Regions from separate parts of the Flavobacterium sp. AC267 genome, predicted to be linked through region 1. Evidence: riboswitches for the same ligand, from Rfam matches in the RefSeq annotation. Region 1 holds a riboswitch; the other holds the start of a gene.
What was found. Region 1 has a riboswitch for cobalamin ahead of ACZZ95_RS16970 (TonB-dependent receptor). Riboswitches for the same ligand answer to the same signal wherever they lie in the genome.
Positions count from the first base shown of each region.

Region 2: linked by a shared signal. The riboswitch ahead of ACZZ95_RS00415 (TonB-dependent receptor) and the one ahead of ACZZ95_RS16970 (TonB-dependent receptor) in region 1 are both predicted to bind cobalamin.

Region 1 is NZ_OZ409875.1:3,236,343-3,240,786, forward strand. It holds gene ACZZ95_RS16955 (DUF6428 family protein) at 1-81, opposite strand, end outside; gene ACZZ95_RS16960 (ArsR/SmtB family transcription factor) at 140-466, opposite strand; gene ACZZ95_RS16965 (hypothetical protein) at 715-1,911, shown strand; cobalamin riboswitch at 2,011-2,214, shown strand; gene ACZZ95_RS16970 (TonB-dependent receptor) at 2,400-2,870, shown strand; gene ACZZ95_RS16975 (TonB-dependent receptor) at 2,851-4,377, shown strand; partial or broken gene ACZZ95_RS16980 (DUF5074 domain-containing protein) at 4,374-4,444, shown strand, end outside.
Region 2 is NZ_OZ409875.1:72,312-76,755, reverse strand. It holds gene ACZZ95_RS00430 (YncE family protein) at 1-28, opposite strand, end outside; gene ACZZ95_RS00425 (TonB-dependent receptor domain-containing protein) at 32-478, opposite strand; gene ACZZ95_RS00420 (TonB-dependent receptor domain-containing protein) at 432-1,376, opposite strand; gene ACZZ95_RS00415 (TonB-dependent receptor) at 1,312-1,833, opposite strand; cobalamin riboswitch at 1,915-2,113, opposite strand; gene cobC (alpha-ribazole phosphatase) at 2,184-2,717, opposite strand; gene ACZZ95_RS00405 (adenosylcobinamide-GDP ribazoletransferase) at 2,702-3,499, opposite strand; partial or broken gene ACZZ95_RS00400 (transposase) at 3,730-4,160, opposite strand; partial or broken gene cobT (nicotinate-nucleotide--dimethylbenzimidazole phosphoribosyltransferase) at 4,227-4,444, opposite strand, start outside.

The sequences.
Region 1 (4,444 bases):
AGGAACAAAAGTGCCGTCTTCTAATTGAAATTCAACATTTTCTAATGTTGGTAAAATTTGTTTTACTTCTGATAATTTCATGTTGTTTTTATTTAATCGTTTTAATGCAATATTGCGATATATCTAGTCAAAAAAATGCTTAACAGCATTTTGATTTTGAAATAGTCTGAGTGATATTTAAAAAATAAGTATTTAAAATTTCGATTGTTTTTTCATCAATACAATAGCAGATAGAATTTCCAGAAATATTTCCTTTAATGATACCTGCATTTTTTAGTTCTTTCAAATGCTGGGAAACCGTAGGCTGTGCAAGGGGCAGTTCGTTTACAATATCGCCGCAGATACATTCATTCACTTTTAATAAATATTCTAGTATGGCGATTCTGGCAGGATGTCCCAATGCCTTAGCAATTACAGCAATTTGATTTTGTGCATCTGTAAAGTGTTCTGTTTTAGTCGCTCCCATAATTTATTATTTAATATTGCAATATTACGATAATAAAATTAAAAGTGAAGCATAATTATTTAGAAATAAAAAAAATCTGATCATAGAGATTACTATACTATTATATTTGTATAGTAATTCTATCGGGTCAATATTTAAATGAAATTCAACGACTTATTTAAAACTTTTTTCGTCTTATTCTTCTGTTTAGCCATTACAGGTAAAGTAAAGGCGCAGGAAAAAAGCAGTTTATTGCAAAGAAGTTTCAAATGAATATTGAAATACGTCCACGAGCAGAATACACTTCAAATTATATTCTTCCGCCAAATGACTCAATCGATCCCTACTTTTATATTACACAGCGAAATAGAATTTCAATGCAATTTACTAGTGAAAAATGGTTTGTAAAATCTGACTTACAGGAAATTCACGTTTGGGACAAAGAAAATTCTAATTCAAAAGTCGGCAGTATAAATTTTTATCAATTGTTTTTTGAAACTAAATTTAGAAACATAAATTTTCGTTTAGGAAGACAAAGTATTTTATTAGATAATGGAAGGTTATTTTCTGATGCTCCTTGGGCACAGCAGGGAAGATCGCATGAAGGAATTCGAATTATGAAATATTCTCAACATTTTGCTAATGATTTTTTCTTCTTATTTACACGAAACTATAATACAAGTTTTGAAACTGCTTATTCGCCCGTAACATCTAATAGATACAAATATATGCTGGTGTATAATTTTAGTTACAATTGGAATAAAAGCTTCACTTTTAATTCACTAAATACAGTTGATTTTTTAGAAAAGACTAATTCAGAAACTTTGTACGCCCGTGCAACTGCAGGCGGAAGAATTGAGTTTAAAAAGAAGAACTGGTATTACACTTTAAACACTTATCTGCAGTTTGGACAAAATCAAAAAGGACAGGATTTGCTGGCGTATTATCTGCGACCCGAAATTAAGTTGTCTCTTCCAAAAGCGACATGGCGCTTAGGGGCGGAAATCATTAGTGGCGGCAGTTCTCAAACTACTATTGAAGATTCTAGAGATTTTGACGTTCTGTATGGCGTTACTTGGAAATTCAACGGCAACATGAATATTTTTACTCGTTTCCCTGCGGATGTTGGAGGCAGAGGTCTTGTAAATCCGTATTTGTTTGCATTGTTCCCGTTAAGTTCAAAATTATCGATTCGGTCAGATTTTCACCTTTTTTACACCCAATATCCTTTGTTAGATAGTAACAATCAGGAAGTTTCTAAATTTCTCGGATTTGAGAATGATTTTTCACTAAAATATATTCCTATAAAACAATTAGAAATCAACGGTGCTTTTTCTTTTTATAAATCTACAGATACGATGCAATATCTTCCAAAAGTGCAGGAAAATACTAAATTAGCGCTTTGGAGTTATGTAATGGTTTCGTATTCTTTTAATGCCGTTAATTCGAAAAAATCCAGAAAATAAACTTTTAAGAGCCTGCTTTTTAAAGGCTTTTGGCTTTTTCAAAATCGGCTTCAACCACACTTAGAAAAAATTAAAAATCATTTTTATAAAGATAGTTATATCTTTGCGCCTGATTTTGGTCTGTTTTTTCATCAGAAAAAATAGTTAAAAGGGAATCAGGTGCAAATCCTGAACAGACCCGCTACTGTAAGTTCTACACAAAGTCTTTAAACATTTACTAATGCCATTGCCCCGCTTTGCGGGATGAGAAGGCCGTTTAAAGATAGAACAAGTCAGGAGACCTGCCACGATCACATAGTTTAAAACTTTCGTGGTATGAAGTTGATAACAAAGATAATAGCCAGCTGTTTTGCACGAGGCTAATTCTACGTTTATGTAATTACTGCATCACTAAAGTTTATTTAATTAAATAGTGATGTATAATTTAAAGAAAACTTTTTTCGCAGACTTTTATTTTATTTTTTCCCTTTTGGCTTCATTCGCAGGTTGTGACTGATAGTTCACGGGTTTTAAAAGAAGTAATTTTAAAAGGAAAACCGTATCAGGAAGTTATTCCGGTACAAAGTCTTTCGGGCGTTCTGCTCGAGAATCTGGCAGGTCATACTGTGGCTGATGCGCTTCGCTATTTTGCTGGAACTCAAATCAAAGATTATGGTGGTGTGGGCGGTCTAAAAACCGTTGATGTGCGTAATATGGGAACGCATCATGTTGGTGTTTTCTATGACGGAATTCAACTTGGAAATGCTCAAAACGGCGTGACAGATCTTGGAAAATATTCGCTTGACGATATGGAATCGCTCACCATGTATAATGGACAAAAGAGCGAAATTTTTCAATCGGCAAAGGATTTTGCTTCGGCTTCTGCCATTTATATGAAAACAAAACGTCCTGTTTTTGCTGGTTCTAAAAAAGACAAATTTGCTGGTTCGCTACAAAACAATGTCAATCAATTATCATGATCCTTCTTTTAGATGGGAACAAAAACTGAGCGACAAAGTAAGTATGAGTGTCAGTTCAGAATATATAAAGTCCAATGGACAGTATAAATTTCGATACAAAAGAAAAAATCAGGACGGCACTACAGCTTACGATACAACAGCCATAAGATGGAACAGTGATATTGAAGCGCTCCGATTTGAATCTGGTGTTTATGGAAAAATAAATAAAGGATCTTGGGACGCCAAAGTATATTATTACGATTCTGAAAGAGGTGCTCCAGGTGCAATCGTAGAAAATAAATTTTCAGATGGTTTCAGGCAGTTCGACAAGAATTTTTTTGGGCAGGCTTTTCTAACTAAAGATGTTTCTGAAAAATATAAATTTCAAGTAAAAGGAAAATTTGCGTACGATTACACGCATTACATTGCCAGAGATACGACAAACGTTTTAGGTGAAACCGTAACCGAAGGCGCACAGTCTGATGACAGCTATTTCCAACAGGAAACTTATTTCTCTGCGGTTAATATGTACAGCATTTTACCCACTTGGGATGTTTCGCTGTCAACCGATTTTCAATACAATAAATTAAATGCAACACGAAGAGGAATTCAGACGCAATTTTCTTTTCCACAGCGTTATACAGCGCTTGTTTCTTTGGCAAGTTCGTACCGATATGAAGGTTTTAAAGTTTTAGGAAATGTCCTTGCCACCCGCGTTATCGAAGAGGTAAAGTTCAACGCCAAAGCGCCAAATAAAACCGAAATGACACCTGCTTTGTTTCTCGGTTATACTCCTTTTAAGAAATACGATTTCAATTTGCGCGCATTTGCCAAACGAATTTTCAGAATGCCCACTTTTAATGATTTGTATTATACAATGGTTGGATCGAGTACGTTACGCCCAGAATATATGAACCAATATGATATTGGTTTTACATATAATTTCCCCGTAAGGGAAAGCTTTTTCGATAAATTTTCTATTCAGGCAGATGGATATTACACCAATACAAAAGACAAAATTGTAGCCGCGCCGACAGGAAATCTATTCCGCTGGATGATGACCAACATTGGACAGGTAAAAGGAAAAGGAATTGAAACGGTTGTAAACATGGTCGCGCATATTGATCTAGTAAATCTAAATGCAAACTTGACTTATACCTATTCTCAAAGTCAGGATTTTACCAAATTTTCAGGTTTAGAAATGTCTTCTTACGGCGATCAGATTCCGTATACGCCGTGGCACAGCGACTCTGGAATTTTAAACGCCGGCTATAAATCGTGGAATTTCAATTACAGTTTTATATATGTTGGAAAACGCTATAACGGAAATGTCAATAATATTAAAGTCAATGAAGTACAGCCTTGGTACACACACGATTTGGCAGTTCAAAAGTCTTTTACTTTCAATACATACAAATTTAATGGAACTGTAGAAATGAACAATGCTTTTAATCAGCAGTATGAAGTGATTTACAATTATCCAATGCCAGGCCGAACATTCAAATTTATAATCAGTTTTGAGTTATGAAAAAGAGAATTATAAAAATAGTTTTTAGTTTTTTAATAGCCTTTTCGCTTTACTCGTGCAGGGAAGA
Region 2 (4,444 bases), 3.2 Mb from region 1:
CTATTAAAAGTAATTTACTAAACTTCATATATTAAAATTTTAAGGTTATATACATATTAAAATTACGGCCTGGCATTGGCCTGTTTTCTAAACTTTCGTAGTCTTTATTTAAAAGGTTTAAAACTTGGAAACCTATTTTAAAAGAATCTAAAAATTTAAGATCATAATCAATTCCGATATTTGAAATTAAATAATCGTTTATAATTTCATCAGGATTATTATCTGCTCTTGTATAAACAAATCCGTTATATAGAACTTGATAATAAGCGCTGATTTTATTTCTAGAATACGAAACGGCGCCAGTAGCTTTATTAAAAGGAACAAAAAACAGCTGATTTTTTGTTTCATCATCCTGTGATACTGTGTAAGCGTATGTTGCATTTACTGCAAAATTGTTTTTGCCATAACTCTTTTTCCAGCTCAATAAAGTTTCAGTTCCGTAACTGTTTACTTTGTCTTGGTTTTGTGGTGTCCAAATACCGTTTGCACCTGGAACCCACTGCGAGCATATCTTTTATTTTTATGTAATAGAAATTCTGTGTCCAGGAAATATTTTTAAACGTAAACACATTTCCAATTTCTGCCTGATAGGAACTTTCAGGTTTGAGGTCTGGATTTCCACCCGTTTCCCAATACAAATCATTATATGTTGGAATTCTGAAATTTCTGGAAACATTCAATTTTAAATTATATAAATCATTGAATTTATAAGAAGAACCGTAGTTGAATAATAGCGGCGATTTATAATTATCGGTAAATTCTTTTCTTACTCCAAGTTCATTTTTCCAATTAGGGCCAATATCTTGTCTTACCAATAAAGACGCCGAACTAATTTCGCGAACATGGTCTCCAAAACTAGTTCCGTAACCATTTGTTCTGCTGTAATCTGCAATTCCGTTGATGTGAGTAGATTTAAATAAAGTATAATCTAAATCTAATTTTGTAATTAAATTTTCGGTTTTTCCGTAAGTAAAGTTGTTACTTGAGTTGTCAGCAAAATATTGATAGTTTTCAAAAATATATGCTGTTTTAAAGTTCGTTTTCAGCTTTCCGTAGTTTCCATCGTATTCCAACAGATTTCTATTAAAACCGTTCACATATTTACTTTTCGTTTCCGATTCTGTAATTAGAGAAGTATTTCGATCTGTGTTTGAAGTCTGGCTGTAAAGCTTTAAAACATGGTTTTCGTTTATTTTATAACCCACATTTGCACTCAAAGTAATAATGTCATACTGCCCATTTTGGTTCCAGCGCTGTTCGCCTCTCCAAGTGTATCGATTTAAATATTTGTAATCGTTCGTCGAGCTGTTTTTAGAAAAACCAAGTCTGCGTACTCCATTTTTTGTTAGAAATAGAAGTTTTATAATTGATTCCAATAGTATTAAAACTTCCGTAATCTAGTTTTAAATTATTCTCAAAACGATTAAAAAAGACCAAATCGTTATTTAAATGTACTGTTCCTCCAATGGCGCCACTTCCATAAATAACACTTCCACCTCCGGCTTTTACACTAACTGAATTATAATCGGAACCAGAAATGGTGTTGAAATCCGTGCTTCCGTTCATTTGGGAATTGATATTGATTCCGTTCCAGATTACTGCAGTCTGCGAAGATGTAGTCCCTCTAAACGAAACAGTAGAAAGCATTCCTCGTCCATATTCTTTGAAATATAAAGTAGAATTAAAATTTAATAAGTCGGTTAGTAAAGCTTCGTTTTTATTGATAACAGAATCAGTAAGCCTTAAAACAGATTGGGAAGTAGAATATTTTTTAAGATTTGCGTCAGAAACAACAACTTCTTTAAGGTTATTAATAGAAGCGCTCTGCGCCATAGTTATTTGGCACAACAACAGTAAACAAAAAGCAAAACCTAGTTTTATAGTCATAATTTCTACACTCTTTTTCCCGAGAGCTCGATATTAGTTGTAAAGGCAGGTCTCCTGGCTTGCGTTTTGTTGTTACCTTCCCATTCGTAGAGCGAACAGTGGTTTTGCAGTTACAACAAACATTCTTTTAGAACTTAGCTTACAGTTGCGGGTACAGCTCAAGAAATTACTTGATTCCCTTTTAATGTGTTTATAAAAAAACACAACCTTAATTTGCTTGCAAAGATAAAGTTAAAAATATTGAATATTCAAATTTGTTTCACTTTTTGGGCTTAATAGTCAAACAAAATGGATATTTATAATTCGATTCTGATAACTTCTCCAAAATCGACTTTATTATTGAATGCATCTTTTAAAGGAAGTGAAGTTTGATGACATAAAATACTTCTTATAATTCCAGCGTGAGTAACAATAATAATTGGATAATCGATTTTTGAAATTTTTTTAGCTAAAAAATCACCAACTCTTTCATGTAATTCTGTGAAAGATTCGCCGTTTGAGACTTTGATATTTACAAAATCTTCCATCCAAGGATTAAGTTCTTCGGGCAGAATTTCGTTCCAGTTTTTCAATTCCCAATCTCCAAAATTCATTTCTTTTAAACGTTCGTCTTCCTGATAAGAAACGGCATTTGTGTTTTTCTGAATATGCTTTGCCAGAATGGAGCAACGTTTTAACGGACTCGAAAAAATACTAGCTTCTGAAGGTAATTTAGAAATAATTTGACCAAATATTTTGTCAAAAGGTTCTGCAATTTCTACATCAGATTGTCCGTAACAAATTCCTTTTTCGCAGATAGTTTCGGTATGACGGACTAAATAAATTTCCATAAAAATAAAATACTTAAATAGTAGATAACTTCACAAACTTGCTGCGTTGCACCAAGACAATCTCCCGTATAGCCGTCGATCCATTTTTGAAAATATCGCGCTAAAAAATAACGGATTATAAAAACAGGAATTACAGCCAATATTACTTTATGATCAAAATAGGAGAGTGTAAATAGGGGAATAAGTCCAAAAAAGAACGAACCAAAAACTTCTTTCCAAGTATATTGTTTTGCAATAGGTTTGCTTTTGCTCGAAGCATCTTCACGAGAATATTGATGTGTAAAAATGATGCTTATTGTCGCTAAACGACTTATAGAATGTGCAGAAATAAATAAAAGGAAAATTTTAAAAACGGCCATGTCATCATAAACTTGAAATAGCAAAATAGATTCTGATAGCAATCTGAATTTTAATAAAAAAAGCAAAACCAATCCGATTGCTCCGTAAGCTCCAATTGCACTGTCTTTCATAATCATCAGGATTTTTTCTTTCGTCCAGCCTCCGCCAAAACCGTCGCAGACATCTGCAAAACCATCTTCATGAAAGGCTCCAGTTGTTAAAACAGAAATCACGATCGAAAAAATAACAGCCGTTTCTGTATAAAGAAATTGAGCAAATAGAGAATAAGCTATAAAAGAGATGCTCCCAACAATCCATCCTATAAAAGGAAAATATCTTGTGGCTTTATTTAAATAATCTGGATCATGCGTTATGTTTTTTGGACATGGAATTCTGGTGTAGAACATTAAGCAGGTAAAGAAAATATGTAGTTCTTTTTTCATTTAGGTTGTGATTATTTGGCTAAAGCCTTTTTTGGGTTTCAAATTTACAACCTCCAGATAAATCTGGAGGCAATTCAAAAAATCTAAATCATTTTATGATATTACCCTTCAGATAAATTTGGGGGCAATTTATAAAAATAAAAAGTATTGACAATGTTTTATGAATAGCCAACATCTTTAGATGTTGGTTTACTTATTGATTCTAACGAGGGCTTTAGCCAAACCTTTTTTTATAAATACTTAAACCCAAATTTGATCATAAACTCCTCATATTCTTCTTGAAATGTTTTCTTTTTATGATGTTCTTCTTGATTTTTAATATAATCTCGAACTTTATCCACCATTGATTCTGAAACTGAAACAGCAATATATTCATCCTGCCATTCAAATCTTTCTTTAGTCAATTTATTTTTATTGATCCAATACGAAGATTCACCTTTTAATAATTGTATTATTTTTTGAATTGTTTGATCATTATCTAGTGAAATTAGACAATGACAATGATCTGAATATCCACTAATAAAATCTAAATATATTTCTTTTTTAATGCATTTTCTTGGATGTGATGCCAAACTTCTTTACGAAGCTCAATTGAATTTAAAAATGGAAATCTATTCTTAGTACTCAAAACGCAATGAATATAAACTTTAGTAAAAGGCATGTATGAATTTTTAAATCAATTTTAAATAACTCTTCAAAGTTATAAACTGTTGTTTAAAAATGAAAACTATTTCCTACTTATTCCAGCGCTTTCAAAACTAGCCATTTCATTTAAAAATGCCTCAGCCGATTTTAAAATAGGAAAAGCAATTGCGCGACCGGTTCCTTCGCCTAATCGTAAATCAAGATTTAAAATGGGTTTTGCATCTAAATAATCTAATAATTTTTGATGTGCTTTTTCTGCAGAACAATGGCAGAAAATGGCATTTTTCTTAATATTCGGAT